Regions from separate parts of the Geobacillus sp. FJAT-46040 genome, predicted to be linked through region 2. Evidence: a T-box and tRNA genes for the amino acid it is inferred to sense, from the RefSeq annotation. Region 2 holds a T-box; the other regions hold tRNA genes.

Region 1 (10,693 bases), 1.0 Mb from region 2:
CATTTTTTTCGTAATTTCTTTCAGCTGCTCGTCCGTCCACGCATATTCGACGATTTCGTTTTTGCCGCTTTTTTTGCTGATTTTGTAAAGCGGCGGCAAGGCGATGTACACTTTTCCCGCTTCAATCAGCGGACGCATGTAGCGGTAAAAAAACGTCAAAAGCAGCACTTGAATATGGGCGCCGTCCGTGTCGGCATCGGTCATAATGATCACTTTGTCGTAGTTGACATCATCGAGCGAAAAGTCAGCCCCGACGCCGCCGCCGATGGCGTGGATGATCGTATTGATTTCCTCGTTTTTCAAAATATCGCCAAGTTTCGCCTTTTCCGTGTTGATGACTTTTCCGCGCAGCGGAAGCACCGCCTGGAATCGACGGTCGCGCCCTTGTTTCGCCGAACCGCCCGCCGAATCGCCTTCAACGAGATAGAGCTCATTTTTTTGCGGATTGCGCCCTTGCGCCGGCGTCAGCTTGCCGCTTAAGAGCGCCTCTTTCCCTTTCCGCTTTTTGCCGCTTCTCGCCTCTTCGCGCGCTTTGCGGGCCGCTTCACGCGCCTGATAGGCCCGGATCGCTTTCTTAATGAGCATCGCGCTTACGTCCGGGTTTTCTTGCAGAAAGTACATGAGCTGCTCGGACACCACCGCATCGACGGCCGAACGCGCTTCGCTCGTTCCGAGCTTTCCTTTCGTCTGCCCTTCAAACTGCAGCAAGTGCTCTGGGATGCGCACCGAAACGACCGCGGACAACCCTTCGCGAATATCGGTTCCTTCCAAATTTTTATCTTTTTCCTTGAGCAAACCGACACGGCGGGCGTATTCGTTAAAAACGCGCGTCATCGCCGTTTTCGCACCCGCCTCATGCGTGCCGCCGTCTTTTGTGCGCACGTTGTTGACAAACGACAGCACGTTTTCCGAATAACCGTCATGAAACTGGAACGCAAACTCGACTTCAATGCCGTTTTGCTCGCCAGCAAAATAAACGACCGGGTGGAGCACATCTTTCTCCTCATTCAAATAGGCGACAAACGCTTCAATTCCGTTTTCGTAGTGGAACACCTCGCGCATGCCGGTCCGTTCGTCAACGAGTTCGATTTTCAGCCCTTTTAACAAAAACGCCGATTCGCGCAGCCGTTCACTCAATGTTTCATAATCGAAGACTGTCGTGCTGAAAATCGTTGGGTCCGGCTTAAATTGAATGATGGTTCCGGTTTTGTTCGTTGTGCCGATTTTCTCTAGCGTCGTCACCGGTTTGCCTCCATGCTCAAACCGCTGCCGGTAAATGAAGCCGTCGCGATGAATCGTGACGACCAGCCATTCTGATAAGGCGTTGACAACCGACGCCCCGACTCCGTGCAGACCGCCGCTCGTTTTATAGCCGCCTTGGCCGAATTTGCCGCCGGCATGAAGCACGGTCAAAATGACTTCCGGCGTCGGCTTGCCGAGCTTATGCATCCCGACCGGCATGCCGCGCCCCTCATCCAAAACCGTGATGCTGTTGTCTTTATGTATTTGCACGAAAATGTAGTTTCCGTATCCGGCCAACGCCTCATCGACCGAATTGTCAACAATTTCGTAGACAAGATGATGCAAGCCGCGGCTGTCGGTGCTGCCAATGTACATCCCCGGCCGCTTCCTGACTGCCTCGAGCCCTTCCAACACTTGAATGGCATCTTCGTTATATTCGTATGTCGCATGCTTTGCCACAAGGCCACCCCTTCCTACAAAAACAAGAACACCTGTTTCTATTGTACCACAAACTTCCCGACTGTCCATTGCCTTTTGACATCCCCCGACAAATTCGGACAAGTGCGACAAAAAAACGAAAGGACCATCTCGAACAAGATGGCCGTTTCATGGATTAAGATTAAGCACGCTTGGTGAGCGCATGTTCCACTTTAATGCAGCGATCCATAATGACCGTGTAGCCTTTTTCTTTCAAAAAGCGATACGCCTCCTCATTGACGACGCCAAGCTGCGCCCAAAACACGTCGGCATCGATTTGCACAAACTCGCGGGCCAGCTCGGGCAAATGCTCAGAGCGGCGGAACACATCGACGATGTCGACATGGCCTTCGATATCGGTTAGTTGATCAACCGCCGGAATGCCTTCCCACTCATCGATCATCGGATTGACCGGAATGATTTCGTATCCAGCGTCTTTCATCGCTTTCGCCACCATATACGACTCGCGCTCCGGATTGTTGGACAACCCAACGACGGCAATCCGTTTCGCCTTGCGCAAAATTTCACCGATTTCTTCCCGGCTTGGGTTGACAATGGGCATCGGGTTCTCTCCTTCCCTCTTTGGTTTTGCAATACTTGTTTCGCGATCGAGAAAGAAAAATCCTTCTATGAGACAGAAAATGGTTTAGCCCTTTTTAAAACAGCTCCATTTCGATTTTGGCTACAAGCCGCTTATACGCAGGCCCCGTCCCGCATACACGCCCGCTAAAAAAACAGTCGTCATGGCCATGAGGTGGACGACAATCCATCCCCATCGCCCGTAGCGGAATGAGGAAGCCGCAAGCGGAGAGCGCGCGTTTTGGGGGACGATTTATTTCCCACTCCCTAAACGCTGTCCTAGACAACACTGTTAGTATAATCCAAAGCATGGCATTTATTCCGGCGCCTTCACCGGCTTTCCTCTCCATCAGGCTGCCTAGCATGGCTTAACAAACGTGCTTCGCGCAAATGGATGATGGATGAAAAAAGGTGTCCCGCTGTTTTGGGGACACCTTCCATCGATCGGACTGCATCAACCTTTCAAGAATTTCCGAACAAAGAGATCATTGTGCAACAAACGCTAAAACTTTCCCGAACGAAAAATCGAGTAAAGCAGCCAACCAAAAAGAAAAGCGGACACACCTAATCCGATTTCAACAGCAGGAAATTTCCATAGCAGCATCGACTGCCGTCCGAACGATGAAGCGATCATCATGCCAGCCATGACGATGCTCCACGAAAGAAGAACGATGCTAATGGACAGTCGGTTGCTAATTTGATCAAGTTTGTGCAAAAACGCCTCAAGGTCTGACGCTGTCATCTCGAGCTGAAGTTTGCCGCGCCGCATGATTTTGGCCAGCTCCTTTACACTGTCCGGCAGCCGAAGGAGCATCTCGCCATAATCGGCGACGCGCCTCCACGCTGTCTCCGCCACCCGGTCAGGCCGAAGACGGTCTTTCAACAGCTTCCGCCCAAACGGCTCCGCCACATCCATGATGCGAAACTGCGGATCAAGCGTCTCCACGACCCCTTCGACCGTCAACAGCGCTTTCCCTAACAGCGTCAAATCGCTTGGGATGCGAATGCCATGGCGAAACGCCACCGAAAGCAAATCCTCGACGGCTTCCCCAAGACTGATCTCACCGAGCGGGACGCGGTAGTATTTCTCCCGCAACTCGTCAATATCATCGCGCAATTTGCCTTCATCGACTCCGTCAGGAACAATTCCTAAACCGTAAATCGCACCCAACACCCCATCCGTGTTTTGCCGCATTAAGGCGATGATGAGTGAAGAAAGATGATGTTTGACATGAGGTCGAAGGCGGCCCATCAAGCCAAAGTCAATGAAGGAAAGCGTTCCATTGTCAAGAACAAATACATTGCCAGGATGAGGGTCGCCATGAAAAAATCCATGCTCAAACATTTGTTGAAAGGTTGCTTCAGCCAAACGCTCGGCGATCGTTTTTAAGGAGTGGCCGTTCGCTTTCAACCGCTCGATCTCCCCGAGTTTGATCCCTTCGACATATTCCATCGTGAGCACTGTTTTCGTCGTATAATCCCAAAACACCTTCGGGACATACACCGACGAATCGCCGGCAAACTGCCGTGCAAACCGTTCCGCATGGCGCGCCTCGACTGTATAATCCAGCTCCTGCCGTAATGAACGCGCCAGTTCATCGACAATCTCAGACAATTGGTAGGTTGCCGCCCAATCGAGACGGCGTTCCGCCAGCACGGCCAAATCTTGCAAAATTTCCAGATCCGTCTCCACCCGCACAGCGATGTGCGGGCGCTGCACTTTCACCGCCACGGCCTGTCCGGAAGGAAGAACCGCCCGGTGCACTTGTCCAAGCGAAGCGGCAGCGAGCGGCATTTCCTCAAATGAACGAAAGAGTGTTTCCAGCGAACTTCCAAACTCCGCTTCGACAATCCGGCGGACATCGGCAAACGGAAACGGCGGAACTTGGTCTTGCAGCTTTTCGAGCTCACTGATGATCGGAGCGGGAATCAAATCCGGCCGTGTGCTGGCAATTTGCCCGAGCTTCACGAACGTCGGGCCGAGCTCCTCAAGCACAAGGCGGAGCCGCTCCCCAACCGTTTTTCCTTCCTTTTTCCCTTGCTCCGCTTTCCATCGCGGCGGCAACGAAAGAAACGACGAAAAGCCGAGTTCATCGACGATCATCCCGAATCCGTGCCGAAGCAAGGAGGCGGCGATTTCGTGATACCTTCCGATATGGCGCATCCGTTTTCCGATCATCGAGACATCTCTCCTAAGGCGGCAAAAAGCGAGCGGACAGGCCGCATCGGTTTACTGCCCGCTTTGTTCCTTTTCTTCAAGACGGCGGATTCGCTCCTCGAGTTGCCGCACGTCTTCTTTCGTCGCCAAGTCGAGTTTATCGATCACCTGCTTGATTTGCTCGCGTACAAGCCGCTGCACTTCCGTTTTCCGCGCTTCGGTCTGCTGTTTCCATTGATCGATCACTTCCTTCGATTCGTCAAGCGACAATTCCCCTTTTTTGACTAACTCGTCAATGATTTTTTCCACTTGTTCTTTGCTTGCAATCGCCAATCCCAGCCCGAATGCCAATCCTTTTTTCAAAATGCTCATCCTGTTTTCCTCCTTTCCTCCTTTCCTTTATAGTACCATTATTTGGCGGGGCATGTCGAGCAAGCGGCCAAAGAGGAAAAAGCGGAAGGTGTTTTCCGTTCGAACCTAGCGTTGCATATCCCGCTTCTCGATAAGGAATCCTATCGATGGGCTATCCATTCGTGCAAGGAGGGAGTTCCCATGGCAGAGGAACAACTGCACTACGGAGAAGACTATCGTTTCATACCTGCGACGTCAGCAGCGAGCGGCCTCGGAGTCAGCGTGCTGCCCGATTTGTACTGCCATACGATCCAAATCGTGAACATTTGTCTTGTCGGCCGCCCAGACGACCGCGCGTTTGTATTGGTCGACGCTGGCATGCCGGGATCAGCCGATGACATTGTTTCAGTCGTGGAAGACCGCTTTGGCAGCGGCAGCCGCCCGCAAGCCATTGTTTTAACCCACGGCCATTTTGACCACGTTGGAGCGATTGTTGAGCTTGTCAAGCATTGGAATGTCCCGGTGTATGCCCATCCGGCTGAACTGCCGTATTTGACTGGAAAGGCGAGCTATCCTGAACCTGACGCTTCCGTCGAGGGCGGCTTCATCGCCAAAATCTCGCCGTTTTTTCCGAACGAGCCGATTCAATTAGGCAACCGCGTCCAGCCGCTCCCTGCGGACGGCACCGTTCCGCACTTGCCGGAATTTCGCTGGATCCACACACCGGGGCACACGCCAGGCCACATTTCGTTATTTCGGCCGCGCGACGCCGCTTTAATCGCCGGCGACGCGTTCGTCACCGTCCGCCAAGATTCACTGTATAAAGTGTTGACCCAACAAATCGAAATCAGCGGCCCGCCGCGCTATTATACCATCGATTGGCGCGCCGCCCGCGAGTCGGTGCACAAGTTAGCCGCACTCTTTCCGTCAGTCGCCATCACCGGACACGGTGCTCCTGTCGCCGGCAAAGAGCTGCGTGAAGGGTTGACAAAACTCGCCCGTGATTTTGACCGTATCGCTACCCCTGATTATGGGAAGTACGTCCATTAGGCAAACGGACTATCGTTCCGTGAACGGCTTCTAGTTTTGTTTGAAGCGGAAGTTTCTCTGCTAAAACCACTTTCAAGTAAAAACCAAGGGAGGGTGTCTGAACGGGGGCACCCTTTCGTTGACATGTAAAAGTCAGAGGATTCTCCATGGAGATGGTAGAGCACATTATGCCTTTAGCGACAACGCAAAAAAGACGACAAGAATCATTCTTGTCGTCCAACATAAGAGATGGGCCTAAGTGGACTTGAACCACCGACCTCACGCTTATCAGGCGTGCGCTCTAACCAGCTGAGCTATAGGCCCGCTTATAAGAAATAAAAATGGAGGGGGACGGATTCGAACCGCCGAACCCAAAGGGAGCGGATTTACAGTCCGCCGCGTTTAGCCACTTCGCTACCCCTCCGTAATCGTGATGCCGACTGCAGGACTCGAACCCGCAACCTACTGATTACGATTCAGTTGCTCTACCAATTGAGCTAAGTCGGCATAAAATAAATGCAAGAAGGTGGCTCATTGTTGTGCTCTGTGCCTCTTCCTCTACAAGCTGTTTCGAGGAAGCAGGATGCGTCGAGGCAACTCGAAGCCGACTCGACGATGCAGATGCTCGTCTCTACCAATTGAGCTAAGTCGGCATAATTATGATATAAATCGTGGCTCATTGTTCATTTGTTGTGTCCCTTCCTCTACCAGCCAATTCGAAGAAGCTGGGTGCGTCGGGACAACTCGAAGCAAATTCGACGATGCAGATGCTCGTCTCTACCAATTGAGCTAAGTCAATATTTATGGCGGAGGAGGAGGGATTCGAACCCCCGCGGGCTGTGACACCCCTATCGGTTTTCGAAACCGACCCCTTCAGCCAGACTTGGGTACTCCTCCATAGCTGTTTGGAGCGATGCGGTCGAGAGGACTTGAACCTCCACGGGGTTGCCCCCACTAGGCCCTCAACCTAGCGCGTCTGCCATTCCGCCACGACCGCATACAATGGAGCGTAGGGGATTTGAACCCCTGACCTCTTCGCTGCCAGCGAAGCGTTCTCCCCCTGAACTAACGCCCCATGATGGTGGAGTATACTGGGATCGAACCAGTGACCCCCACGCTGTCAACGTGGTGCTCTCCCGCTGAGCTAATACTCCACGTTGTTTGCCTAGCAGCGACCTACTCTTGCAGGGGCGCTGGCCCCAACTACCATCGGCGCTGGAGGGCTTAACTTCCGTGTTCGGGATGGGAACGGGTGTTTCCCCTCCGCTATCACCACTAGGCAATGGCGACAAGTATTATTATAAGGGAATTGAGCTTATTGTCAAGGACTTTTTTTCATTCCTTCAAAACTAGATAACCGTTTCGGGAAGAAGCCGGGGCGAACCGCTCGCCTGCGCTTTTCGCTGTCTAGTTCCGGCCGCCATCGGCTCGCGACGCTTCGGTCCTGCTGCGGCGGGCTAAGCCCGCTCGCAGGCCCTCCAGCGCACCTCGCCGATAAGCAGGCGGCCTCCACTTTTCTTGTTAGGTTAAGCCCTCGATCGATTAGTATCCGTCAGCTCCACGTGTCGCCACGCTTCCACCTCGGACCTATCGACCTCGTCATCTTCGAGGGATCTTACCCGCTTTGCGCGGTGGGAAATCTCATCTTGAGGGGGGCTTCACGCTTAGATGCTTTCAGCGCTTATCCCGTCCGCACATAGCTACCCAGCGGTGCCCCTGGCGGGACAACTGGTACACCAGCGGTGCGTCCATCCCGGTCCTCTCGTACTAAGGACAGCTCCTCTCAAATTTCCTCCGCCCGCGACGGATAGGGACCGAACTGTCTCACGACGTTCTGAACCCAGCTCGCGTACCGCTTTAATGGGCGAACAGCCCAACCCTTGGGACCGACTACAGCCCCAGGATGCGATGAGCCGACATCGAGGTGCCAAACCTCCCCGTCGATGTGGACTCTTGGGGGAGATCAGCCTGTTATCCCCGGGGTAGCTTTTATCCGTTGAGCGATGGCCCTTCCATGCGGAACCACCGGATCACTAAGCCCGACTTTCGTCCCTGCTCGACCTGTCCGTCTCGCAGTCAAGCTCCCTTGTGCCTTTGCACTCTCCGAATGATTTCCAACCATTCTGAGGGAACCTTTGGGCGCCTCCGTTACCTTTTGGGAGGCGACCGCCCCAGTCAAACTGCCCACCTGACACTGTCTCCCACCCCGCTAAGGGGTGCGGGTTAGAACTTCAATACCGCCAGGGTGGTATCCCACCGCCGCCTCCACCGAAGCTGGCGCTCCGGCTTCCCAGGCTCCCACCTATCCTGTACAAGCGATACCAAAATTCCATATCAGGCTGCAGTAAAGCTCCACGGGGTCTTTCCGTCCTGTCGCGGGTAACCTGCATCTTCACAGGTAGTATAATTTCACCGGGTCTCTCGTTGAGACAGCGCCCAAGTCGTTACACCTTTCGTGCGGGTCGGAACTTACCCGACAAGGAATTTCGCTACCTTAGGACCGTTATAGTTACGGCCGCCGTTTACTGGGGCTTCGGTTCGCACCTTCGCTTCCGCTAAGCGCTCCCCTTAACCTTCCAGCACCGGGCAGGTGTCAGCCCCTATACGTCGCCTTTCGGCTTCGCAGAGACCTGTGTTTTTGATAAACAGTCGCTTGGGCCTTTTCACTGCGGCTCTTCAGGGCTCTTCACCCCAAAGAGCACCCCTTCTCCCGAAGTTACGGGGTCATTTTGCCGAGTTCCTTAACGAGAGTTCTCCCGCGCGCCTTAGGATTCTCTCCTCGCCTACCTGTGTCGGTTTGCGGTACGGGCACCTCTTCCCTCGCTAGAGGCTTTTCTTGGCAGTGTGAAATCGGGGACTTCCGGATCAATCCGTCGCCGTCACCGCTTGGCCTTATGATCCGCGGATTTGCCTGCGGATCAGCCTCACGGCTTGGACAGGCTCTTCCAGCCGCCTGCTCGCCCTATCCTCCTGCGTCCCCCCATCGCTCAAACGGGAAGAAGGTGGTACAGGAATCTCAACCTGTTGTCCATCACCTACGCCTTTCGGCCTCGGCTTAGGTCCCGACTAACCCTGAGCGGACGAACCTTCCTCAGGAACCCTTAGGCTTTCGGCGCAGAGGATTCTCACCTCTGTTTTCGCTACTCATACCGGCATTCTCACTTCTAAGCGCTCCACCAGTCCTTCCGGTCTGGCTTCTCTGCCCTTAGAACGCTCCCCTACCGATGACCAACGGTCATCCCGCAGCTTCGGCGGCACGTTTAGCCCCGGTACATTTTCGGCGCAGAGTCACTCGACCAGTGAGCTATTACGCACTCTTTAAATGGTGGCTGCTTCTAAGCCAACATCCTGGTTGTCTCGGCAACTCCACATCCTTTTCCACTGAACGTGCACTTCGGGGCCTTAGCTGGCGGTCTGGGCTGTTCCCCTCTCGACCACGGATCTTATCACTCGCAGTCTGACTCCCGGGCATAAGTCGTTGGCATTCGGAGTTTGACTGGGTTCGGTAACCCGTTTGGGGCCCCTAGCCCAATCAGTGCTCTACCTCCAACACTCTCAAACCCGAGGCTAGCCCTAAAGCTATTTCGGGGAGAACCAGCTATCTCCAAGTTCGATTGGCATTTCACCCCTACCCACACCTCATCCCCGCACTTTTCAACGTGCGTGGGTTCGGGCCTCCAGCCGGTGTTACCCGGCCTTCACCCTGGACATGGGTAGATCACCTGGTTTCGGGTCGACGACGACGTACTCACACGCCCTGTTCAGACTCGCTTTCGCTGCGGCTCCGCCTCTTCGGCTTAACCTCGCACGCCATCGTCACTCGCCGGTTCATTCTACAAAAGGCACGCCATCACGCATGAACGCGCTCTGACTACTTGTAGGCACACGGTTTCAGGTTCTCTTTCACTCCCCTCCCGGGGTGCTTTTCACCTTTCCCTCACGGTACTGGTGCACTATCGGTCACTAGGGAGTATTTAGCCTTGGGAGATGGTCCTCCCTGCTTCCGACGGGATTCCTCGTGTCCCGCCGTACTCAGGATCCGCTCGGGAGGGAACGAAGTTTCGACTACAGGGCTCTCACCTTCTCTGGCCGGCCGTTCCAGACCGGTTCGTCTACCCCGTCCCTTTCTCACTCCCATCGTGAGCGGTCCTACAACCCCAAGAGGACATGCCTCTTGGTTTGGGCTGTTCCCGTTTCGCTCGCCGCTACTTAGGGAATCGCGGTTGCTTTCTTCTCCTCCGGGTACTAAGATGTTTCAGTTCCCCGGGTGTGCCCTCCATGCCCTATGGATTCAGGCATGGATACTGCCCCATTACGGACAGTGGGTTCCCCCATTCGGACATCTCCGGATCAACGCTTGCTTACAGCTCCCCGAAGCGTTTCGGCGTTTGCCCCGTCCTTCATCGGCTCCTAGTGCCAAGGCATCCACCGTGCGCCCTTTCTAGCTTAACCTATCGCGCTCTCGGCTTCTTCCTTTGCTTTATCGGTTATCTAGTTTTCAAGGAACAAAATTGATTCTTGAGAGAACATGACTCGTTCCCTCAAAACTGAACGAAACAGAAGCGCGATGGATTGGTAGGTTGGCCATTGCGGCCTCCGCTTTTCGAATTGTCTAGCTCCGGCTCGCCGCCGCTCGGGGTCAAATAACCTTCGCCTTCCGGGTGCAAGCACCCTTGCAGGCGAAGAACATTTGCCCATCGCGATCGCCACGATGGCGATATTTCGCCGTTGCCCGCAGGACGCGGGCTGCCTTTAGGCGAAATTACGGCGCTTCCGCTTTTCTTCGTCCTTAGAAAGGAGGTGATCCAGCCGCACCTTCCGGTACGGCTACCTTGTTACGACTTCACCCCAATCACT
Region 2 (10,693 bases):
GCTGTTGCTGCAGCGCTTTGTAATACTGCCCTTTCTCGACATATTCGCGGCGGATGCGCTCCATTTCGCGGATATCGTCTTCCGTCAGTTCGCGGACGACTTTCGCCGGCCGGCCGAGGGCGAGCGTGTTGGGCGGAATTTTTTTGCCCGGCGGCACTAAACTGCCGGCGCCGATAAACGCGCCTTCCCCGATTTCCGCGCGGTCCAAAATGATTGAGCCCATGCCGATGAGCGCGTTTTTGCGAACGATGGCGCTGTGCAAAATGACTTGATGGCCGACTGTCACCCCGTCCTCAATGATAAGCGGATTGTTTGGACTTTGATGCAAAATTGAGTTATCCTGAATATTGACCCGGTTGCCAATCACCGTTGGCGCCACATCGCCGCGAATGACGGTATTGAACCAAATGCTTGTCTCTTCGCCGATCACGACATCGCCGGTGATCGTCACATAGTCGGCGATAAAGGCGGAGGCGGCAATTTTCGGCGTTTTGCCTTTGTATGGGTAAATCATGGGCGTTCGTTCCTTTCTGTTGCAAAATCGATCGTTCACCATGTATTGTACAACGCTGCGTCCAAATCGCCAACGAAAGCGAGCGCGCCTAATCGGGATTGGTGAAAAACGTTTCGTTTCGCCCGATGAGTGGTTGGGATCGGGGAAGAAGATCCGATTTCACAAAGCTTCTCAACGTGAGAAGAACCGTTGTTGAGCGGCTTTTTCATTCCGTCGCCAACCCTTTTATGGTTTGCCCCAGCCGCATTGATGGCAATACTGGAAGACGAGATCGCAAGCTGTTCAGACGCGAAACAATTTTGGTTGCCGATAAGATGGAAATGCTAGGAGACGAGACCATGGTGTTTGCACCTGAGGTGAGTCGATTGAACATTCCGAAAAACCCCATCGCCTTGATGAAAATGGTGTATCGTGACGTGCTTCCGCTTGTCCACCGCGAGCTTGCCTATTGGCGGCGCCAGGCCGAGCGCATTCCCGACCCGGAATTGCGGCGCCAGGCGCTCGCGAGCATCGCTTCGAAAACGTTCCATTGCGAAGGCGGCTCCATTTTGGCGCTCTTGGCCGGAGAAAACATGGAGGATTGCATCCGCTTTATCGTTGCTTACCAGACGATCAGCGATTATTTGGATAATTTGTGCGACCGCAGCACCTCGCTCGATCCGCTCGACTTTCGCGCCTTGCACGATTCGATGCCGGACGCTTTGACGATCGGCGCGGAGCCGTCGAACTATTACCGCCATCGCCGCGAACAGGAAGACGGCGGCTATTTGCCGGCGCTTGTCCGCACGTGCCAAGAGGTGCTCAAGACGGTGCGCCATTATGAGACGATCGCCCCATTTTTGCATGAATTGGCCGGATATTATTGCGACTTGCAAGTGCATAAACATGTTGAAGCGAGCGAGCGGGTGCCGCGGCTGGAGAAATGGTTCGCGCAATACAAAGACGCCTTGCCGCCGATGGAGTGGTATGAGTTTTCCGCCTGCTCCGGTTCGACGCTCGGCTTTTTCTGCCTCGTCGCCTATGCGTTTGGCGAATCGCTGCCGCCGGAGATGGCGAGACAAGTGCGCGACGGTTATTTTCCGTACATTCAAGGACTGCACATTTTGCTCGACTATTTGATCGATCAGGAGGAAGACCGGGACGGCGGCGATTTAAACTTTTGCTTTTACTATCCGAATGAAACGGTGATGCTTGAGCGGCTTTGCCATTTCATCGAAGAGGCCGACCGCCATGTCGGCGCCCTTCCGCACGGCGAGTTTCACCGCCTTATTCACCGAGGGCTTCTTGGATTGTATTTGTCGGATGCCAAGGTGAAAAAGCAACGCGGGCTGCGCCGGCTGGCGCGCCGGCTCGTCCGCGCCGGCGGGGCGGCGTCGCAGTTTTTCTATTGGAACGGAAAAGCATACCGCTTTTGGCAGGAGCGGCAAAAACGGCTGTCCTTTTCATAAGGGCGGCCGTTTGCTTGTATTGGCAAAAGGGGCGGGATCCGATTGATTCAGGCGCCCTTATCCGCCCGGGTTTCGAGCGCGAGCAAAAACGGCGGGTTGTTTTGCCGATTGATGAATTCGTATTTCAAGGCATGGACGCGCCGTTGATCAAGAGAGCGGACGTAATCAAGGAGCGCGTCGCGTTCGCGCTTTCCTTCCGGATGGCCGTGGTAGACGACAAGAACGATGACGCCGCCCGGCTTCATGACGGAAAGCAACTGGCGGACCGCTTCGATCGTCGATTCCGGCTGGGTGACGATTTGCTTATTGCCGCCCGGCAAATAGCCGAGGTTGAACACCGCGCCGGCGATGCGCCCGTGTACATCGGCGGGAAGCGCCTCAAGCAGTTCACTATGGCTTCGCTCGAACAACGTCGCCCGCCCGCATAGCCCATGTTTCGCGAGGCGGGCGGAAGCGGCGGTGATGGCCTCAGACTGAATGTCAAAGCCGAACACATGGCCGAAATCCCCGACGCGTTGGGCCAAATACACGGTGTCGTGCCCGTTGCCGACGGTCGCGTCGACGGCGATGTCGCCTTCGTTGACTGCTTGATCAAGCAAAAAGCGGGCAAACGGCAAAATGTTCATCAAAGCCATCGGTTGTCCCCTCCTTGTGATCGTTTCATCGTTTACGTTGGCAGGCGTGGCGTTGCGCCAAAGTGTCGGATGCCATCGCTTTTCCCCTAAACTTTCCATCCTCTGCGCCGGCGTGACAGAAAACCTTGAGCTGACCGACATTGATCGAGCTGAACGAAGATCCTCACGTCGGCATTGTAACAAAAACTTCATGGAAAATCGACCGCTGCCAATCATTGGCGTGATACGGCCGGCCTATGCGGCGCATAGTAAACATGAGGGAATATCACGAAACGAGGTGAGCGCATGGCGACAAGACAATCCGTTGAGGAATTTTTGCAGCGGTGTGAAGATGTGATCCGCTACGCGAAAGAGCAATATACGGAAGCGCAAAAGCAGGAGCATTACAACATCACCGAATACACCAACGCCCAGCAGATGCTCGAGCAGACGGTCATCGATTTAGCGCACTTGGCGCGAAGCTGCAACGCCCAGCAGCGCGAGCAGCTGCATCGGATGCGGCTCCAACTGGAGCAATTGCAAAATGACATGATTTTGCTTGACCGCTGAAACGAGGAGGAACACGACATGAAGCGACGCTTGAAACAAACGAATCCGGAACAAAAAACACGCAACGGCCAAAACAATAACGATTTGGAGCTTGGTCAAGACTTTGACCCGGTGAAGCTGGCGAAAAAGCAATACGAGGAAACGGGCGGCCAACCGATCCGCTCCAAGCAGCGGAACGGGTGACGACAAGCCAAAGGGGCGGAAGCCGCTCCGTCTTGTTCTTCTTTTCGCGCAGGAGCCCCGCTTCAAAAGCCATTGTTTCCGTGGGGAGTTAGTTTGGCAAAAAAGTGGCGGACGCATCGGAACGCTCCGCCTTTTTGATTGCATTTTTTCCTGTTTTCCCCTACAATTATTTCGGAACTCAAAATAAAAACCAGAAAAGGATGATGACCGATGCCCCGCGCTCTTTGGTGGCTGCTTGTCGGCATGGCGCTCAATGTGACAGGGGCGTCGTTTCTATGGCCGCTAAACACGATCTATTTGCACGAACAGCTCGGTCAGCCGCTCGCTGTCGCTGGTGTCGTGCTCATGCTCAACTCTGGGGGAAGCGTCATCGGCAGCTTGGCCGGCGGCTTTTTGTTTGACCGGATCGGCGGGTTTCGCGTTTTGTTGGCCGGAGCGGTGTTGACGATGGCCGCGCTCGGCGGCTTAAGCGTTTGGCACGGTTGGCCGCATTATGCGGTGTTTTTGGCGTTTGTCGGCGTTGGCAGCGGCGTCGTCTTTCCGGCGGCGTCGGCGTACGCCGGGGCGATTTGGCCGGAAGGGGGGCGGCGGGCGTTCAACGCCTTGTATGTCGCGCAAAACATCGGCGTCGCCGTCGGGTCGGCGCATGATCGTCGGCTCCCGAAGCGGACGGAGAACGCGGATGAAAAAACCGCGGCTTCCGTATAGATTTCGGCTTGCAATTGATCGACAAATTTTTTAAAATAATAATAAATTTGTCATTCTGTCCACTCATCGGTCGATTCATGTGCGAATAAGGCGAATAACGGTGAAGAGGAGCAGTAGCGGGCCCGACGGACGGCAGAGAGTTGACGGATGGTGCGAGTCAACCGAAGTCGGCTCGTGAACTCGCCTCGGAGTTGCCGGCGTGAACGGTCATCGACAGCGCCGGCCGTCCATCCGCGTTAAGGAAGAAAGCGGGTGCGCCGTTTGGCGCGCCAAAAAGGGTGGTACCGCGGGAAGCGCGCCTCTCGTCCCTTTGCTGTGGGGATGGGGGGTTTTTTTGTACATATTTTCGTCAATGATGCAAGTAGAACTTGATAGGAGGAGTGCTGAGATGAGCTTCAACCACCGCGAAATTGAACAAAAATGGCAGGACTATTGGGAGAAAAACAAAACGTTCCGCACGCCCGATGATGATGACAAGCCGAAGTTTTACGTTCTCGACATGTTCCCGTATCCATCCGGCGCCGGCTTGCACGTCGGCCATCCGGAAGGATATACGGCGACCGATATTTTGGCGCGCATGAAGCGGATGCAAGGGTACAACGTCCTTCACCCGATGGGCTGGGACGCGTTCGGGCTGCCGGCCGAGCAATATGCGCTCGATACCGGCAACGACCCGGCGGAGTTTACGCAAAAAAACATCGACAATTTCCGCCGGCAAATCAAATCGCTTGGCTTTTCGTACGACTGGGACCGGGAGATCAATACGACCGACCCGAACTATTACAAATGGACGCAATGGATTTTCTTGAAGCTGTATGAAAAAGGGCTCGCCTACATGGATGAAGTGCCGGTCAACTGGTGCCCGGCGCTCGGCACGGTGCTGGCGAACGAAGAGGTGATCAACGGCCGGAGCGAGCGCGGCGGGCATCCGGTCATCCGCAAGCCGATGCGGCAATGGATGCTGAAAATCACCGCCTATGCCGACCGCTTGCTTGAAGATTTGGAAGAGCTCGACTGGCCGGAAAGCATTAAAGAGATGCAGCGCAACTGGATTGGCCGTTCGGAAGGAGCGGAAATCGAGTTTGCCGTCCACGGCCATGACGAAACATTCACCGTGTTCACGACGCGTCCGGATACGCTGTTTGGCGCGACGTACACCGTCTTGGCGCCGGAGCATCCGCTCGTTGAAAAAATCACGACGCCGGAGCAAAAGCCAGCCGTTGACGCCTACTTAAAGGAAATTCAAAGCAAAAGCGACCTTGAGCGCACCGATTTGGCGAAAGAAAAAACGGGCGTGTTCACCGGCGCGTACGCCATTCACCCGGTCACCGGCGATCGGCTTCCGATTTGGATCGCTGACTACGTCTTGATGAGCTACGGCACCGGAGCGATCATGGCCGTGCCGGCGCACGATGAGCGCGACTACGAGTTTGCGAAAAAATTCCACTTGCCGATGAAAGAAGTCGTCGCCGGCGGGAATATCGAAAAGGAAGCGTACACCGGAGATGGTGAGCATATCAACTCCGAGTTTTTGAACGGCTTGAACAAGCAGGAAGCGATCGACAAAATGATCGCCTGGCTTGAGGAGCATGGCAAAGGGCGGAAAAAAGTGTCGTACCGGCTGCGCGACTGGCTGTTCAGCCGCCAGCGCTACTGGGGCGAGCCGATTCCGATCATCCATTGGGAAGACGGCACGATGACGCCGGTGCCGGAAGAGGAATTGCCGCTTGTGTTGCCGAAAACGGATGAAATCCGTCCGTCGGGAACGGGCGAGTCGCCGCTGGCCAACATCGAAGAATGGGTCAATGTTGTCGACCCGAAAACCGGGAAAAAAGGGCGGCGCGAAACGAACACGATGCCGCAATGGGCTGGAAGCTGCTGGTATTATTTGCGCTACATCGACCCGCACAACGACAAGCAGCTCGCCGATCCAGAAAAGCTGAAAAAGTGGCTGCCGGTCGATGTTTACATCGGCGGGGCGGAGCACGCGGTTTTGCATTTGCTTTATGCCCGCTTCTGGCATAAGTTTCTCTATGACCTTGGCATCGTGCCGACGAAAGAACCGTTCCAAAAGCTGTTCAACCAAGGGATGATTTTAGGCGAAAACAACGAAAAAATGAGCAAATCAAAAGGCAATGTCGTCAACCCGGACGACATCATCGAAAGCCATGGGGCCGACACCTTGCGGCTGTATGAAATGTTCATGGGGCCGCTTGAGGCGTCGATCGCTTGGTCGACGAAAGGGCTTGACGGTGCGCGGCGCTTTCTCGACCGCGTCTGGAGGCTCTTTGTCACCGAGAATGGCGAACTGAACCCGAACATTGTCGACGAACCGGCAAACGATACGCTCGAGCGCATCTATCACCAAACGGTGAAAAAAGTGACGGAAGACTACGAATCCTTGCGCTTTAACACCGCCATTTCGCAGCTTATGGTGTTCATCAACGAAGCGTACAAAGCGGAGCAAATGAAAAAAGAATACATGGAAGGCTTCGTCAAGCTCTTGTCGCCGGTCTGCCCGCACATCGGCGAGGAGCTGTGGCAAAAGCTTGGCCACACGGACACGATCGCCTATGAACCGTGGCCGACGTATGATGAAACGAAGCTTGTGGAAGACGTCGTGGAAATCGTCGTGCAAATCAACGGCAAAGTGCGGTCGCGCTTGCACGTGCCAGTTGACTTGCCAAAAGAAGCGCTCGAGGAGCGGGCGCTCGCCGATGAAAAAATCAAAGAGCAGCTTGAGGGCAAAACCGTGCGCAAAGTGATCGCCGTCCCCGGCAAGCTCGTCAATATCGTCGCCAACTGATGATGAGGGCGGGCTTCGGCCCGCTCCCTATCCACCAACGAAAGGGGTCGATCTGCCATGGAAGAGATCAAGGAAATCACGCCGGCTGAAGTGAAAGAAAAACTCGAACGCGGGGAAAAGCTGAACATTGTCGATGTGCGCGAAGACGAGGAAGTCGCCCTCGGCATGATCCCCGGCGCCAAACATATTAAAATGGGCGACATCCCCGATCGGCTTGAGGAATTCGACCGCAACGAAGAATATATTTTCGTCTGCCGCTCCGGACGGCGGAGCGAAAACGTCTGCCGCTACTTGCAAGAGCTTGGCTATCGCGTCCGCAACATGACGGGCGGCATGCTCGAGTGGGAAGGCGAAACAGTGCCGAAGCGATAAGCGCTTCCGGCTCAAAGAACAGGGCATGGCGGCGGGCCGTCATCCAAGTGATCCCGTTTTTGTCGAGACCAAAACGACGGAACGTGTCAGCGGATGGGAAATGGATCCATCCGAACGGCCCCGTTCAGTCAAGAGGCAGAGGAATGGCTGGCTGCCGCGGGCCTTTTCATGCGTCGGCGGCTTGCGCTTCCCCGGTCCGCTTGCGGGGTAGGAGCGAAAAAGCGTCCCAGCTTTTTGGGGCGCTTTTTCCATTTTGTTTTAGTACCAAAGTGTGATGCAAGAAAAAAAAGTATTGGAAGTTTTTTGGGCTTTTATATTATTGTCAAGAAAAATATGACGACGCCTTGCATTGTTATCAAAAGGCAGAAGAGTTGTTGAAGGGGGAATGGAAAACGAGCGGGGAGGAGGCCGATTTGGCTTACTTGTCGGCGCTTGCATAAAGATCAATCGTTTTTTCGCTTGGCAGCTTCGCTGTCGGTCGTGTTTCACTTTGGCTGTTTTGTCGCAGGCCGACGTATTCCTCGTATTATGGCTACTACTATTTGCAAGACAATACGCGCGGCAGCGGCATTTTTACGTATGACGGACGAAACCGCACCGTTTTGCCCGGCAGCTTATGGGCCGATGTCGACAACCAATTTTTCGCCAGCTATGACGCGGCGGCCGTGGACGCCCATTATTACGCCGGTGTCGTGTATGATTACTACAAAAATGTGCACGGCCGGCTGAGCTATGACGGCAGCAACGCCGCCATCCGTTCGACCGTCCATTACGGCCGCGGCTACAACAACGCGTTTTGGAACGGTTCGCAAATGGTGTACGGCGATGGCGACGGACAGACGTTTTTGCCGTTTTCCGGCGGCATTGACGTCGTTGGGCATGAGCTGACCCATGCGGTGACGGATTATACGGCCGGGCTTGTTTACCAAAACGAATCCGGCGCCATCAATGAAGCGATGTCCGATATTTTCGGCACGCTCGTGGAGTTCTACGCCAACCGCAACCCGGACTGGGAGATCGGCGAAGACATTTACACGCCGGGAATTGCCGGCGACGCGCTTCGCTCCATGTCGGATCCGGCGAAATACGGCGATCCGGATCATTATTCCAAACGGTACACCGGCACACAAGACAATGGAGGAGTCCATACAAACAGCGGCATCATCAATAAAGCGGCGTACTTGCTCAGCCAAGGCGGCGTCCATTACGGCGTAAGCGTCACCGGCATTGGCCGCGACAAAATGGGGAAAATTTTCTACCGGGCGCTTGTCTACTATTTGACGCCGACGTCGAACTTCAGCCAGCTGCGCGCCGCCTGCGTGCAAGCGGCCGCTGATTTGTACGGGTCGACAAGCCAAGAAGTCAACTCGGTGAAACAGGCGTTCAATGCGGTTGGAGTGTATTAAGACGAGTCAACTACCCCCACTTAGCTAACGCTTGAAGCGGGGGCTTGCAACTCCCCAGAAGTGCGAACGGACTTCGTCCTCCTTCCTTGACTTGGGGTTGCATCAGGGGCAGGTTGACGACTACCCAACGACATAGGTCATGCCTATATCGCTACCGAGTGGCTCGGCATGTCTGTAGGCAGTACTTGACTTCCACGCACAACAGACGGATGTACGCTCGATGTTTTACGGTTGCAACGTTTCCTGCAACCAACTCCCTACATCGAGTAACGGGGATTGGAGTGCCTTGATTCAACGGTTTTCTCCACATTCTTATTCTATCATATACAAAAGAAAGGAGGAAGGGCGATTCCTCCCCGACTTTCGCTCTCGCTTAGAAGTCGGGGTCTCCTCGCCAAAGATGATGAAGTTTCTGACGTCACGCGTCCCGCTGTTCGAGGGCGCGTGACGCCTTTTGTGGGCAGGATTTTCCCTAAATGCGTGGAAAAGGAAAAAGAAAACGGGGGAATGGCGATGTACAAAGTGAAAGTGTTTGATAAAGAGCATGAAAAAGATTTGGAAGCGGCGGTCAATGATTTTTTAGCCCGATTGAAAGACGGACAGTTGATCGATGTCAAGTACAGTGTGGCGGCGATGGAATCGGAAGGCGAGCAAATCTACTGTTTTTCCGCCATGGTCATTTACCGGACTTGACACTCCACACGGCTTCAGACCGTGGGATTCTTTGGGCCGTTTTCGTGCTGATCCCCCTAAAGCGGGCGACGTTTTGTTCATTGCGGCATTTCCATTTCAGGCGGCGAAATTTTGCGATCGCCCGCCTTGAAGACGGGCGTTGTCGGAATGTCAGCGGACGCCCCGGAGCACCCGAGGGGCATGAGGACGGCGGTCAATTCGTTGCTGTCTGCCCCGCGGAGCCGCTCGCCCCGTTTTTTTCCGCCAATGCATAGCGGGCGGCGTTCACGCCGGCGAGCCGCCCGGTGACAAGGGCGGCGGTGATGTTGTAGCCGCCCGTGTAGCCGTGAATGTCCAAAATTTCCCCGCAAAAGTAAAGGCCGGCCATGCATTTGGAGGCCATTGTCTTCGGCTCAATTTCTTTGACCGACACGCCGCCGCCGGTGACGAATGCTTTCTCAAGCGGCAGCGTGCCGTGGACGTAAAAGGTAAACTGTTTGCACTGTCGGACAAACGCCCGCAGCGCCTCATGGCCGACCGTGCCGGCAGAGGCGTGCGGGTCGATGCCGGCCCGCTCGAGCAAAAAGACGGCGTACCGCTCGGGAAGAACCGTTTTGGCGATCGTTTTCATCGCCTTTTTCGGCTCCTCTTTGCACAGCTTGGCGAAATGTTGAAACAGCTCTTCCTGCGTCACGTCCGGAAGCGCGTCGATGCTCATTTCGACCGCGCCGTCCGCCGCTTTTTTCAACGCCTTGACGACAAACTGGCTGCAGCGGAGGGCGGCTGGGCCGGAAATGCCGAAGTGCGTAAACAGCATATCCATCCGGTGGGTGATGATCGGCTTGCCGTTCGGCTTTAAGACGCTTAACGCGACGTCGCGCAGCGACAAGCCTTGCAGCGTCCGCTCTTTGATGAACGGCTCATGCGAGACGATCGGAACTTCGGTTGGAAACAGTTCGGTCACCGTGTGACCCGCTTTTTCCGCCCACGGATAGCCGTCGCCTGTTGAGCCGGTTTGCGGCACCGATTTGCCGCCGACGGCGACGACAACCGCACGGGCGTGGATCGTCTCCCCGCTTTTCAGCGTGACACCGACTGTTTTTCCTTGTTCATACAACACGTCCGCCACTGGCGATTCAAGCCGAACATCGACGCCAAGGCGCGACAATTCGCGAACAAGCGCGTCGACGACCGACTGGGCGCTGTCGCTTTTAGGAAACATGCGGCCGTGGTCTTCCTCCTTGAGCGGCACGCCGAGCCGCTCAAAAAAGCGGATGATGTCTTCATTGTTAAATACGGAAAAGGCGCTGTATAAAAAGCGGCCGTTGCCGGGAATATGGCGGACCATTTCATCCACCGGCAGCCGATTCGTCACGTTGCAGCGTCCGCCGCCGGAGATG
Region 3 (10,693 bases), 2.6 Mb from region 2:
ACGATCGTATGCAAATCAGCAACAATGTCTTCCTCCGATTTCCCAAGCGTGATCTGGTTGGAAATTTGGAATATATTTCCCAACGCTTCACTCCCTTCACCGTATGTTCCACGGACAACAAGCCCAAGCTGGTTGATGGCAGGAATAATACGGTTAATTTGCTGCGTCAGCACAAGCGCCGGAAGATGCATCATCACCGAAGCCCGCAATCCCGTCCCGACATTGGTCGGGCAGCTCGTTAAGTAACCAAGCCGCTCGTCAAAGGCATAGTTGACATACCCTTCAATCCAATCGTCCAATTCGCTCGCCGCCTCGAGAGCCTCAGCAAGCTGCAACCCCGGGAATAGGCATTGGATGCGGATATGATCCTCCTCGTTGATCATGATGCTGATTTCTTCATTTTCCGAAAGCAGACAAGCGCCAAACGGCGAATCCTCAGCCAGATGCGGACTAATTAAGTGTTTTTCTACCAATACCCGTTTTTCAATCGGCTGAAGCTCCGACATTTTCAACAACTCGAAGCGGCCTGCCCCTCCGTAAGAACGATGGGCGAACGTCCGTTCAAACAACGCGACGATTTGCATCGCTTCTTCACTGCTAAACAGCGTTGGAAAACGAAAGTCAACGATGTTGCGCGCCAGTCGGATGCGACTGCTTAAGACGATGTCCGAATCCGGCCCCTCTTGGCTCATCCACGCGCTGACCGCCGTATTGAAAAACTTCTCGAACGACATACCGCTTACATATCCCCCTCTCCGCGTCGACGCAGTTCATCCTCCAACGAGCGGATTTGGTCGCGCACCTCGGCCGCCCGCTCGAATTCCTCACGAGCAACGAGCTCCTGAAGCTTTTGTTTCAACATAGCAAGTTGCTTGCGCAAATGGAGAACGCCGCCTTTTCGCTTCGGAATTTTTCCTGAATGAGCGGTATTGCCGCTATGGAGCCGTTTCAAAATCGGCGGCAAGTAGCGTGCAAACGTCCGGTAGCAGTTAGCGCAGCCGAACCGCCCGATTTGTGTGAATTGATGGTATGTCATTTGGCACGTCTCACATTGAAGTACATCCGGGTTCGGAAACGCGTTCGCCGTCATCTCTTTCATCGGCGCTTGAAAGTTAAGAAGCCCCGCCAACAAGTTGTTGAGTGAAAAATCATCATTGCCGTAGAACGTAAACATATGGCCATGCTCTCTGGCACATTGCTCGCAAAGATGGAACTCCGTTTTCTCTCCGTTTACAATTTTTGTAAAGTGCATCGTGGCCGGCCGCTGCTTGCATTCTTGGCAAATCAATGCCTCCCCCTCCCCCTATTTGTATTTCAGCGACGTCAACATCGCTTTTAACATGCGGGCCCGCAGTTCGTCCCGCTCGGGCAAATCGATATATAAAACAGAACGATCCATAGCGCTTAACATAATTTTCGCTTCCCGCTCCGAAATTACCTTTTCTTCAACGAGACGTTTTACCACATCTTCGGCATTCGATTGGCTGATGCGGTGGCCGACAAGCTCGAGCAGCTGGTCAATAAGCTGTGCTTCACTCTTTGTCTTCACTTTCATAATGCGGATATACCCACCGCCACCGCGCTTGCTTTCGACGATGTACCCTCTTTCAAGGGTAAACCTCGTATTGATGACATAGTTGATCTGCGACGGAACACATTGGAATTTATTAGCGATTTCGCTTCGTTTAATTTCAACGATATCTTGGTCGCTCATATTGAGCACTTGCTTTAAATATTGCTCAATGATGTCGGAAATGTTCGGCACTCTACCTACCACCTTCCTTACAACCAAGCTGCCTGGCGATGGGCCGTCCGCTGACCAGGACACCCCACTGCCTATTTGTTGACTTTGACTATATTTGACCTTACTCTTACTATACAATGTATTACGGAAAATTTCAAGAGTGACCAAAGAAGGAAAACTAACTATAGAATATCCGTTTTTTTGGACAATAAAACGTCAAGCAGCCGAATAAATGAAAAAGCACGCCTTTTCTTCCAAGGAAAGAAAAGACGTGCTTTCCATTTTGCCTAGCAGCGACCTACTCTTGCAGGGGCGCTGGCCCCAACTACCATCGGCGCTGGAGGGCTTAACTTCCGTGTTCGGGATGGGAACGGGTGTTTCCCCTCCGCCATAGCCACTAGGCAATGATGATCATCTTGGACAGTAATAATTATATCCATCCTGTTGGATTTGTCAACAGGATGTTCATTCCCTCAAACCTAGATAACCGTTGGAAGAAGCCGCTCATAGGTTAAGCCCTCGATCGATTAGTATCCGTCAGCTCCACGTGTCGCCACGCTTCCACCTCGGACCTATCGACCTCGTCATCTTCGAGGGATCTTACCCGCTTTGCGCGGTGGGAAATCTCATCTTGAGGGGGGCTTCACGCTTAGATGCTTTCAGCGCTTATCCCGTCCGCACATAGCTACCCAGCGGTGCCCCTGGCGGGACAACTGGTACACCAGCGGTGCGTCCATCCCGGTCCTCTCGTACTAAGGACAGCTCCTCTCAAATTTCCTCCGCCCGCGACGGATAGGGACCGAACTGTCTCACGACGTTCTGAACCCAGCTCGCGTACCGCTTTAATGGGCGAACAGCCCAACCCTTGGGACCGACTACAGCCCCAGGATGCGATGAGCCGACATCGAGGTGCCAAACCTCCCCGTCGATGTGGACTCTTGGGGGAGATCAGCCTGTTATCCCCGGGGTAGCTTTTATCCGTTGAGCGATGGCCCTTCCATGCGGAACCACCGGATCACTAAGCCCGACTTTCGTCCCTGCTCGACCTGTCCGTCTCGCAGTCAAGCTCCCTTGTGCCTTTGCACTCTCCGAATGATTTCCAACCATTCTGAGGGAACCTTTGGGCGCCTCCGTTACCTTTTGGGAGGCGACCGCCCCAGTCAAACTGCCCACCTGACACTGTCTCCCACCCCGCTAAGGGGTGCGGGTTAGAATTTCAATACCGCCAGGGTGGTATCCCACCGACGCCTCCACCGAAGCTGGCGCTCCGGCTTCCCAGGCTCCCACCTATCCTGTACAAGCGATACCAAAATTCCATATCAGGCTGCAGTAAAGCTCCACGGGGTCTTTCCGTCCTGTCGCGGGTAACCTGCATCTTCACAGGTAGTATAATTTCACCGGGTCTCTCGTTGAGACGGCGCCCAAGTCGTTACACCTTTCGTGCGGGTCGGAACTTACCCGACAAGGAATTTCGCTACCTTAGGACCGTTATAGTTACGGCCGCCGTTTACTGGGGCTTCGGTTCGCACCTTCGCTTCCGCTAAGCGCTCCCCTTAACCTTCCAGCACCGGGCAGGTGTCAGCCCCTATACGTCGCCTTTCGGCTTCGCAGAGACCTGTGTTTTTGATAAACAGTCGCTTGGGCCTTTTCACTGCGGCTCTTCAGGGCTCTTCACCCCAAAGAGCACCCCTTCTCCCGAAGTTACGGGGTCATTTTGCCGAGTTCCTTAACGAGAGTTCTCCCGCGCGCCTTAGGATTCTCTCCTCGCCTACCTGTGTCGGTTTGCGGTACGGGCACCTCTTCCCTCGCTAGAGGCTTTTCTTGGCAGTGTGAAATCGGGGACTTCCGGATTACTCCGTCGCCGTCACCGCTTGGCCTTATGATCCGCGGATTTGCCTGCGGATCAGCCTCACGGCTAGGACAGGCTCTTCCAGCCGCCTGCTCGCCCTATCCTCCTGCGTCCCCCCATCGCTCAAACGGGAAGAAGGTGGTACAGGAATCTCAACCTGTTGTCCATCACCTACGCCTTTCGGCCTCGGCTTAGGTCCCGACTAACCCTGAGCGGACGAACCTTCCTCAGGAACCCTTAGGCTTTCGGCGCAGAGGCTTCTCACCTCTGTTTTCGCTACTCATACCGGCATTCTCACTTCTAAGCGCTCCACCAGTCCTTCCGGTCTGGCTTCTCTGCCCTTAGAACGCTCCCCTACCGATGACCAACGGTCATCCCGCAGCTTCGGCGGCACGTTTAGCCCCGGTACATTTTCGGCGCAGAGTCACTCGACCAGTGAGCTATTACGCACTCTTTAAATGGTGGCTGCTTCTAAGCCAACATCCTGGTTGTCTCGGCAACTCCACATCCTTTTCCACTGAACGTGCACTTCGGGGCCTTAGCTGGCGGTCTGGGTTGTTCCCCTCTCGACCACGGATCTTATCACTCGCAGTCTGACTCCCGGGCATAAGTCGTTGGCATTCGGAGTTTGACTGGGTTCGGTAACCCGATGAGGGCCCCTAGCCCAATCAGTGCTCTACCTCCAAGACTCTCAAACCCGAGGCTAGCCCTAAAGCTATTTCGGGGAGAACCAGCTATCTCCAAGTTCGATTGGCATTTCACCCCTACCCACACCTCATCCCCGCACTTTTCAACGTGCGTGGGTTCGGGCCTCCAGCCGGTGTTACCCGGCCTTCACCCTGGACATGGGTAGATCACCTGGTCTCGGGTCGACGACGACGTACTCACACGCCCTGTTCAGACTCGCTTTCGCTGCGGCTCCGCCTCTTCGGCTTAACCTCGCACGCCATCGTCACTCGCCGGTTCATTCTACAAAAGGCACGCCATCACGCATGAACGCGCTCTGACTACTTGTAGGCACACGGTTTCAGGTTCTCTTTCACTCCCCTCCCGGGGTGCTTTTCACCTTTCCCTCACGGTACTGGTGCACTATCGGTCACTAGGGAGTATTTAGCCTTGGGAGATGGTCCTCCCTGCTTCCGACGGGATTCCTCGTGTCCCGCCGTACTCAGGATCCGCTCGGGAGGGAACGAAGTTTCGACTACAGGGCTCTCACCTTCTCTGGCCGGCCGTTCCAGACCGGTTCGTCTACCCCGTCCCTTTCTCACTCCCATCGTGAGCGGTCCTACAACCCCAAGAGGACATGCCTCTTGGTTTGGGCTGTTCCCGTTTCGCTCGCCGCTACTTGGGGAATCGCGGTTGCTTTCTTCTCCTCCGGGTACTAAGATGTTTCAGTTCCCCGGGTGTGCCCTCCATGCCCTATGGATTCAGGCATGGATACTGCCCCATGACGGACAGTGGGTGCCCCCATTCGGACATCTCCGGATCAACGCTTGCTTACAGCTCCCCGAAGCGTTTCGGCGTTTGCCCCGTCCTTCATCGGCTCCTAGTGCCAAGGCATCCACCGTGCGCCCTTTCCAGCTTAACCTATTGCGCTCTCGGCTTCTTCCTTTGCTTTTCCGGTTATCTAGTTTTCAAGGAACGAAGTAGCTCCTTTGAATTCGCTTCTTCGCTGGGTTGCGTCGAGGAATTCGGCTTCTCCGAATCCGCGTGTAGACGCAGACGCAAACGAGACTGCTTCTTGAATTTGCTTCTCTGCAGTCTTGCGCCGAGGAATCCATCTTCCTTGAACCTGCTGGAAGACGAAGGCGCAAAGTAGCTCCTTTGAATTCGCTTCTTCGCTGGTTTGCGTCGAGGAATTCGGCTTCTCCGAATCCGCTTGTAGACGCAGACGCAAACGAGACTGCTTCTTGAATTTGCTTCTCTGCAGTCTTGTGCCGAGGAATCTTGCTTCCCCGAACCTGCTAGCAGACGCAGGCACAGGCGCTTTTGAAGGAATTCTCATTCCTTCAAAACTGAACGAAGCGACTGCCTTGAGTCTGCTTCCTTGCAGCTTTGCGCCGAGGAATCCATCTTCCTTGAATCTGCTAGAAGACGCAGGCGCAAAACAAGTGAAGGAATTTCTCATTCCCTCAAAACCGAACGAAACGAAAGCGCTGTGTATCGACAGTTGGCCATTTCGGCCTCCGCTTTTCGAATTGTCTAGCTCCGGCTCGCCGCCGCTCGGGGTCAAATAACCTTCGCCTTCGGGATTGTAAATCCCTGCAGGCGAAGAACATTTGCCCATCGCGGCGAAACGCTCGCCTCCGCTTTTCGTCCTTAGAAAGGAGGTGATCCAGCCGCACCTTCCGGTACGGCTACCTTGTTACGACTTCACCCCAATCACTTGCCCCACCTTCGGCGGCTGGCTCCCGTAAGGGTTACCTCACCGACTTCGGGTGTTGCAAGCTCTCGTGGTGTGACGGGCGGTGTGTACAAGGCCCGGGAACGTATTCACCGCGGCATGCTGATCCGCGATTACTAGCGATTCCGGCTTCATGCAGGCGAGTTGCAGCCTGCAATCCGAACTGAGAGCGGCTTTTTGGGATTCGCTCCCCCTCGCGGGTTCGCAGCCCTTTGTACCGCCCATTGTAGCACGTGTGTAGCCCAGGTCATAAGGGGCATGATGATTTGACGTCATCCCCACCTTCCTCCGACTTTTCGCCGGCAGTCCCTCTAGAGTGCCCAACCGAATGCTGGCAACTAGAGGCGAGGGTTGCGCTCGTTGCGGGACTTAACCCAACATCTCACGACACGAGCTGACGACAACCATGCACCACCTGTCACCCTGTCCCCCCGAAGGGGGAACGCCCAATCTCTTGGGTTGTCAGGGGATGTCAAGACCTGGTAAGGTTCTTCGCGTTGCTTCGAATTAAACCACATGCTCCACCGCTTGTGCGGGCCCCCGTCAATTCCTTTGAGTTTCAGCCTTGCGGCCGTACTCCCCAGGCGGAGTGCTTATCGCGTTAGCTGCAGCACTAAAGGGTGTGACCCCTCTAACACTTAGCACTCATCGTTTACGGCGTGGACTACCAGGGTATCTAATCCTGTTTGCTCCCCACGCTTTCGCGCCTCAGCGTCAGTTGCAGGCCAGAGAGCCGCCTTCGCCACTGGTGTTCCTCCACATCTCTACGCATTTCACCGCTACACGTGGAATTCCGCTCTCCTCTCCTGCACTCAAGTCCCCCAGTTTCCAATGACCCTCCACGGTTGAGCCGTGGGCTTTCACATCAGACTTAAGAGACCGCCTGCGCGCGCTTTACGCCCAATAATTCCGGACAACGCTCGCCCCCTACGTATTACCGCGGCTGCTGGCACGTAGTTAGCCGGGGCTTCCTCGTGAGGTACCGTCACCGCGCCGCCCTCTTCGAACGGCGCTCCTTCGTCCCTCACAACAGAGCTTTACGACCCGAAGGCCTTCTTCGCTCACGCGGCGTCGCTCCGTCAGGCTTTCGCCCATTGCGGAAGATTCCCTACTGCTGCCTCCCGTAGGAGTCTGGGCCGTGTCTCAGTCCCAGTGTGGCCGGTCACCCTCTCAGGCCGGCTACGCATCGTCGCCTTGGTGAGCCGTTACCTCACCAACTAGCTAATGCGCCGCGGGCCCATCCGCAAGTGACAGCCAAAGGCCGCCTTTCAACCAAAGACCATGCGGTCTTCGGTGTTATCCGGTATTAGCTCCGGTTTCCCGGAGTTATCCCGGTCTTGCGGGCAGGTTGCCCACGTGTTACTCACCCGTCCGCCGCTGACCAAACCAGAGCAAGCTCCGATTTGGTCCGCTCGACTTGCATGTATTAGGCACGCCGCCAGCGTTCGTCCTGAGCCAGGATCAAACTCTCCAAAAGAAAGTTGATTGGCTTTTCGCATTGTCCAGCTTCGGCCCGCCGCCGCTCGGGGTCAAATCACCTTCGCCTTCGGGATTGTAAATCCCTGCAGGCGAAGAACATTTGCCCATCGCGGCGACCCGCGGGCCTCAGCTTTTCTTTCGCGCTTCGTTTCGTTCAGTTTTCAAGGAACGAGACCTCTTCTTGAACTTGCTTCGTTGCAGTCTTGCGCCGAGGAACCCAATTCCCCCGAATTCACTAGAAGACACAGGCGCAAAGTTGCTGCATTGAAACAACTTCTCTGCTGGTTTTCGTCGAAGAATCCCGCTTCTCTCCATTCACTTGCAGGACACAAGGTTGCTACTTTAGTTTGCTTCTCTGTAATCCTACCGAGGAACCTCACGTCTTCAAATTCCCTTGCAAGCGGCAGGCACAGACATAAAGCAACAGTGGAGCCTATCGGGATCGAACCGATGACCTCCTGCGTGCAAAGCAGGCGCTCTCCCAGCTGAGCTAAGGCCCCATATATCCGCTATCGGGAAGACAGGATTTGAACCTGCGACCCCATGGTCCCAAACCATGTGCTCTGCCAAACTGAGCTACTTCCCGCCAACGCGCTCGAGAGGATTCGAACCCCTAACCTTCTGATCCGTAGTCAGATGCTCTATCCAATTGAGCTACGAGCGCAAGTGCCGAGGGCCGGACTCGAACCGGCACGGTAGTGACCTACCCCAGGATTTTAAGTCCTGTGCGTCTGCCAATTCCGCCACCCCGGCTAAATGGGCAAATAAATGGAGCGGAAGACGGGACTCGAACCCGCGACCCCCACCTTGGCAAGGTGGTGTTCTACCGCTGAACTACTTCCGCTCGAATCAACATGCGGGTGAAGGGACTCGAACCCCCACGCCCGTAAAGGGCACTAGACCCTGAATCTAGCGCGTCTGCCAATTCCGCCACACCCGCAAATCAATTGTGGTGAGCCATGGAGGACTCGAACCTCCGACCCTCTGATTAAAAGTCAGATGCTCTACCTACTGAGCTAATGGCTCATGGTTAGGATAACACTCTACAGCTTCGTTTCACTCTACCTGCCTCTTCCTCTCCCAGCTGTTTCACAGATGCCTAGTGCGTCGAGGCAACTCGAAGCAAATCCGAAGATGCAGCGCTCGTTACTGAGCTAATGGCTCATAGTCAAGTATACACTCACAGTGAACGATGTCCCTTCCTCTGCTAGCATATTCGAAGATGTTGGATGCGTCGGGACAACTCGAAGCAAATCCGAAGATGCTTCGCTCGTTGCTCTACCTACTGAGCTAATGGCTCATGGTTAGGATAACACTCTACAGCTTCGTTTCACTCTACCTGCCTCTTCCTCTCCCAGCTGTTTCACAGATGCCTAGTGCGTCGAGGCAACTCGAAGCAAATCCGAAGATGCAGCGCTCGTTACTGAGCTAATGGCTCATAATAGGTGATGGTGGAGGATGACGGGATCGAACCGCCGACCCCTTGCTTGTAAGGCAAGTGCTCTCCCAGCTGAGCTAATCCTCCACAGGATTGCCTAGCGACGACCTACTCTTGCAGGGGCGCTGGCCCCAACTACCATCGGCGCTGGAGGGCTTAACTTCCGTGTTCGGGATGGGAACGGGTGTTTCCCCTCCGCTATCATCACTAGACAATCAACAGACAAGTTATATTATAATTAAATTTATTTATTTGTCAACTAGATCCTTGTTTTTGATTAGTGCTGTCATTTCAACGTGCTATCATAATATAACACGTTGGGAGTGGTTTGTCAACTCGACTTCCTGTGTTTGTTTTTCAACAAAACAGCGACAACTATTTTTACATAAATGAAAAGCCCCCTGCTGCTTGTCTTTGCAGGGAGCGATCAAATTTATTTATGACGCATTTGCGGGAAAAGCAACACGTCGCGGATCGACGGCGAGTTCGTCAGCAGCATGACCAGACGGTCGACCCCGATGCCAAGCCCGCCTGTTGGCGGCATGCCGTACTCGAGCGCTTCAAGGAAGTCTTCGTCCATTTCATGTGCTTCATCGTTTCCTTGTTCACGCTCTTTCAGCTGCGCCTCAAAGCGTTGGCGCTGATCGATCGGATCATTCAATTCGGTAAAGGCGTTGGCATGTTCGCGCCCGACGATAAACAGCTCAAATCGGTCGGTAAAACGCGGGTCGTCCGGATTTTTCTTGGCCAACGGTGAAATTTCAACCGGATGGCCATAAATGAACGTCGGCTGAATGAGGTGAGACTCGACTTTTTGTTCAAAAAATTCGTTGACAATATGGCCAAACGTCATATGTGGAGCAACTTCCACTCCGTGTTCTTTCGCCAGCTCCCGCGCCTCTTCGTCGCTCATCTGCCGCCAGAAGTCGACGCCGACATATTCCTTGATCGCATCGACCATATGGAGGCGCCGCCACTCGGGCGTTAAGTCGACGACATGCTCGCCGTATTGAATTTTCGTCGTTCCAAGCACTTCAGTGGCAATGTGGGCGATCAAGTTTTCCGTTAGTTCCATAATGTCGCGGAAATCGGCGTACGCCTCGTACAATTCGAGCATCGTAAACTCCGGGTTATGGCGGGTGGAAATGCCCTCGTTCCGGAAAACGCGGCCGATCTCGTACACTTTTTCCAAACCGCCGACGATAAGCCGTTTTAAATGGAGCTCGATAGCGATTCGCATATAAAGCGTCATATCCAATGCGTTATGATGCGTAATGAACGGGCGCGCCGCAGCGCCTCCAGCCACAGCGTGCATCATCGGCGTTTCAACTTCCAAATAGCCGTGGCTGTCAAGATACCGCCGCATCGATTGAATGATCAAACTGCGGGTGATGAACGTCTTTTTGCTCTCCGGATTCATAATTAAATCGAGATAACGCTGGCGATAGCGTTGCTCTATGTCTTTCAAACCATGGTATTTTTCCGGCAGCGGACGCAGCGCTTTCGTCAAAAATTCGTACGACGACACTTTGATGGAAAGTTCACCAACTTTTGTTTTAAACATTGTGCCGCGCACGCCGACGATATCGCCAAGGTCAGAGATTTTAAACAGTTCGTACTGCTGTTCGCCAACATCGTCTTGACGGACGTAAATTTGAATCTGCCCGGTGACATCCTGGATATGGGCGAACCCGGCTTTTCCTTTGCCGCGCTTTGTCATGATGCGGCCGGCGACGGCGACTTCAATTTGCTTTTCTTCAAGTTCCTCTTTCGACAAAT

What was found. The T-box of region 2 lies ahead of leuS (leucine--tRNA ligase). A T-box ahead of a tRNA ligase gene usually reads a tRNA of that ligase, here a tRNA-Leu.
Region 1: it encodes a tRNA-Leu, which carries the amino acid that the T-box ahead of leuS (leucine--tRNA ligase) is inferred to sense. The anticodon was not compared.
Region 3: it encodes a tRNA-Leu, which carries the amino acid that the T-box ahead of leuS (leucine--tRNA ligase) is inferred to sense. The anticodon was not compared.

What each region holds. Positions count from the first base shown of each region.
Region 1 covers NZ_NISS01000001.1:1,246,082-1,256,774, reverse strand. Annotated here, with positions in the region: gene parE (DNA topoisomerase IV subunit B) at 1-1,701, opposite strand, end outside; gene CD000_RS06630 (CoA-binding protein) at 1,862-2,281, opposite strand; gene CD000_RS06625 (ABC1 kinase family protein) at 2,801-4,477, opposite strand; gene CD000_RS06620 (phasin family protein) at 4,529-4,828, opposite strand; gene CD000_RS06615 (MBL fold metallo-hydrolase) at 5,009-5,857, shown strand; tRNA gene CD000_RS06610 (tRNA-Ile) at 6,087-6,160, opposite strand; tRNA gene CD000_RS06605 (tRNA-Tyr) at 6,179-6,260, opposite strand; tRNA gene CD000_RS06600 (tRNA-Thr) at 6,271-6,343, opposite strand; tRNA gene CD000_RS06595 (tRNA-Ser) at 6,641-6,733, opposite strand; tRNA gene CD000_RS06590 (tRNA-Leu) at 6,751-6,833, opposite strand; tRNA gene CD000_RS06585 (tRNA-Ala) at 6,840-6,911, opposite strand; tRNA gene CD000_RS06580 (tRNA-Val) at 6,916-6,990, opposite strand; rRNA gene rrf (5S ribosomal RNA) at 7,000-7,116, opposite strand; rRNA gene CD000_RS06570 (23S ribosomal RNA) at 7,359-10,288, opposite strand; rRNA gene CD000_RS06565 (16S ribosomal RNA) at 10,630-10,693, opposite strand, start outside.
Region 2 covers NZ_NISS01000001.1:215,790-226,482, forward strand. Annotated here, with positions in the region: gene CD000_RS01200 (gamma carbonic anhydrase) at 1-514, opposite strand, end outside; gene CD000_RS01205 (tetraprenyl-beta-curcumene synthase family protein) at 853-1,962, shown strand; gene mnmM (tRNA 5-(aminomethyl)-2-thiouridylate-methyltransferase MnmM) at 2,010-2,597, opposite strand; gene CD000_RS01215 (YtzC family protein) at 2,883-3,146, shown strand; gene CD000_RS01220 (hypothetical protein) at 3,165-3,329, shown strand; partial or broken gene CD000_RS01225 (MFS transporter) at 3,540-3,974, shown strand; T-box leader at 4,129-4,350, shown strand; gene leuS (leucine--tRNA ligase) at 4,426-6,843, shown strand; gene CD000_RS01235 (rhodanese-like domain-containing protein) at 6,901-7,215, shown strand; partial or broken gene CD000_RS01245 (M4 family metallopeptidase) at 7,752-8,621, shown strand; gene CD000_RS01255 (sporulation protein Cse60) at 9,135-9,314, shown strand; gene CD000_RS01260 (BaiN/RdsA family NAD(P)/FAD-dependent oxidoreductase) at 9,508-10,693, opposite strand, start outside.
Region 3 covers NZ_NISS01000001.1:2,833,714-2,844,406, forward strand. Annotated here, with positions in the region: gene mcsB (protein-arginine kinase McsB) at 1-734, opposite strand, end outside; gene mcsA (protein-arginine kinase activator protein McsA) at 740-1,288, opposite strand; gene ctsR (transcriptional regulator CtsR) at 1,304-1,765, opposite strand; rRNA gene rrf (5S ribosomal RNA) at 2,030-2,146, opposite strand; rRNA gene CD000_RS15160 (23S ribosomal RNA) at 2,252-5,181, opposite strand; gene CD000_RS18265 (hypothetical protein) at 5,221-5,880, opposite strand; rRNA gene CD000_RS15165 (16S ribosomal RNA) at 5,917-7,474, opposite strand; tRNA gene CD000_RS15170 (tRNA-Ala) at 7,904-7,976, opposite strand; tRNA gene CD000_RS15175 (tRNA-Pro) at 7,989-8,062, opposite strand; tRNA gene CD000_RS15180 (tRNA-Arg) at 8,067-8,140, opposite strand; tRNA gene CD000_RS15185 (tRNA-Leu) at 8,144-8,229, opposite strand; tRNA gene CD000_RS15190 (tRNA-Gly) at 8,246-8,320, opposite strand; tRNA gene CD000_RS15195 (tRNA-Leu) at 8,332-8,416, opposite strand; tRNA gene CD000_RS15200 (tRNA-Lys) at 8,427-8,502, opposite strand; tRNA gene CD000_RS15205 (tRNA-Val) at 8,926-9,001, opposite strand; rRNA gene rrf (5S ribosomal RNA) at 9,010-9,126, opposite strand; gene lysS (lysine--tRNA ligase) at 9,348-10,693, opposite strand, start outside.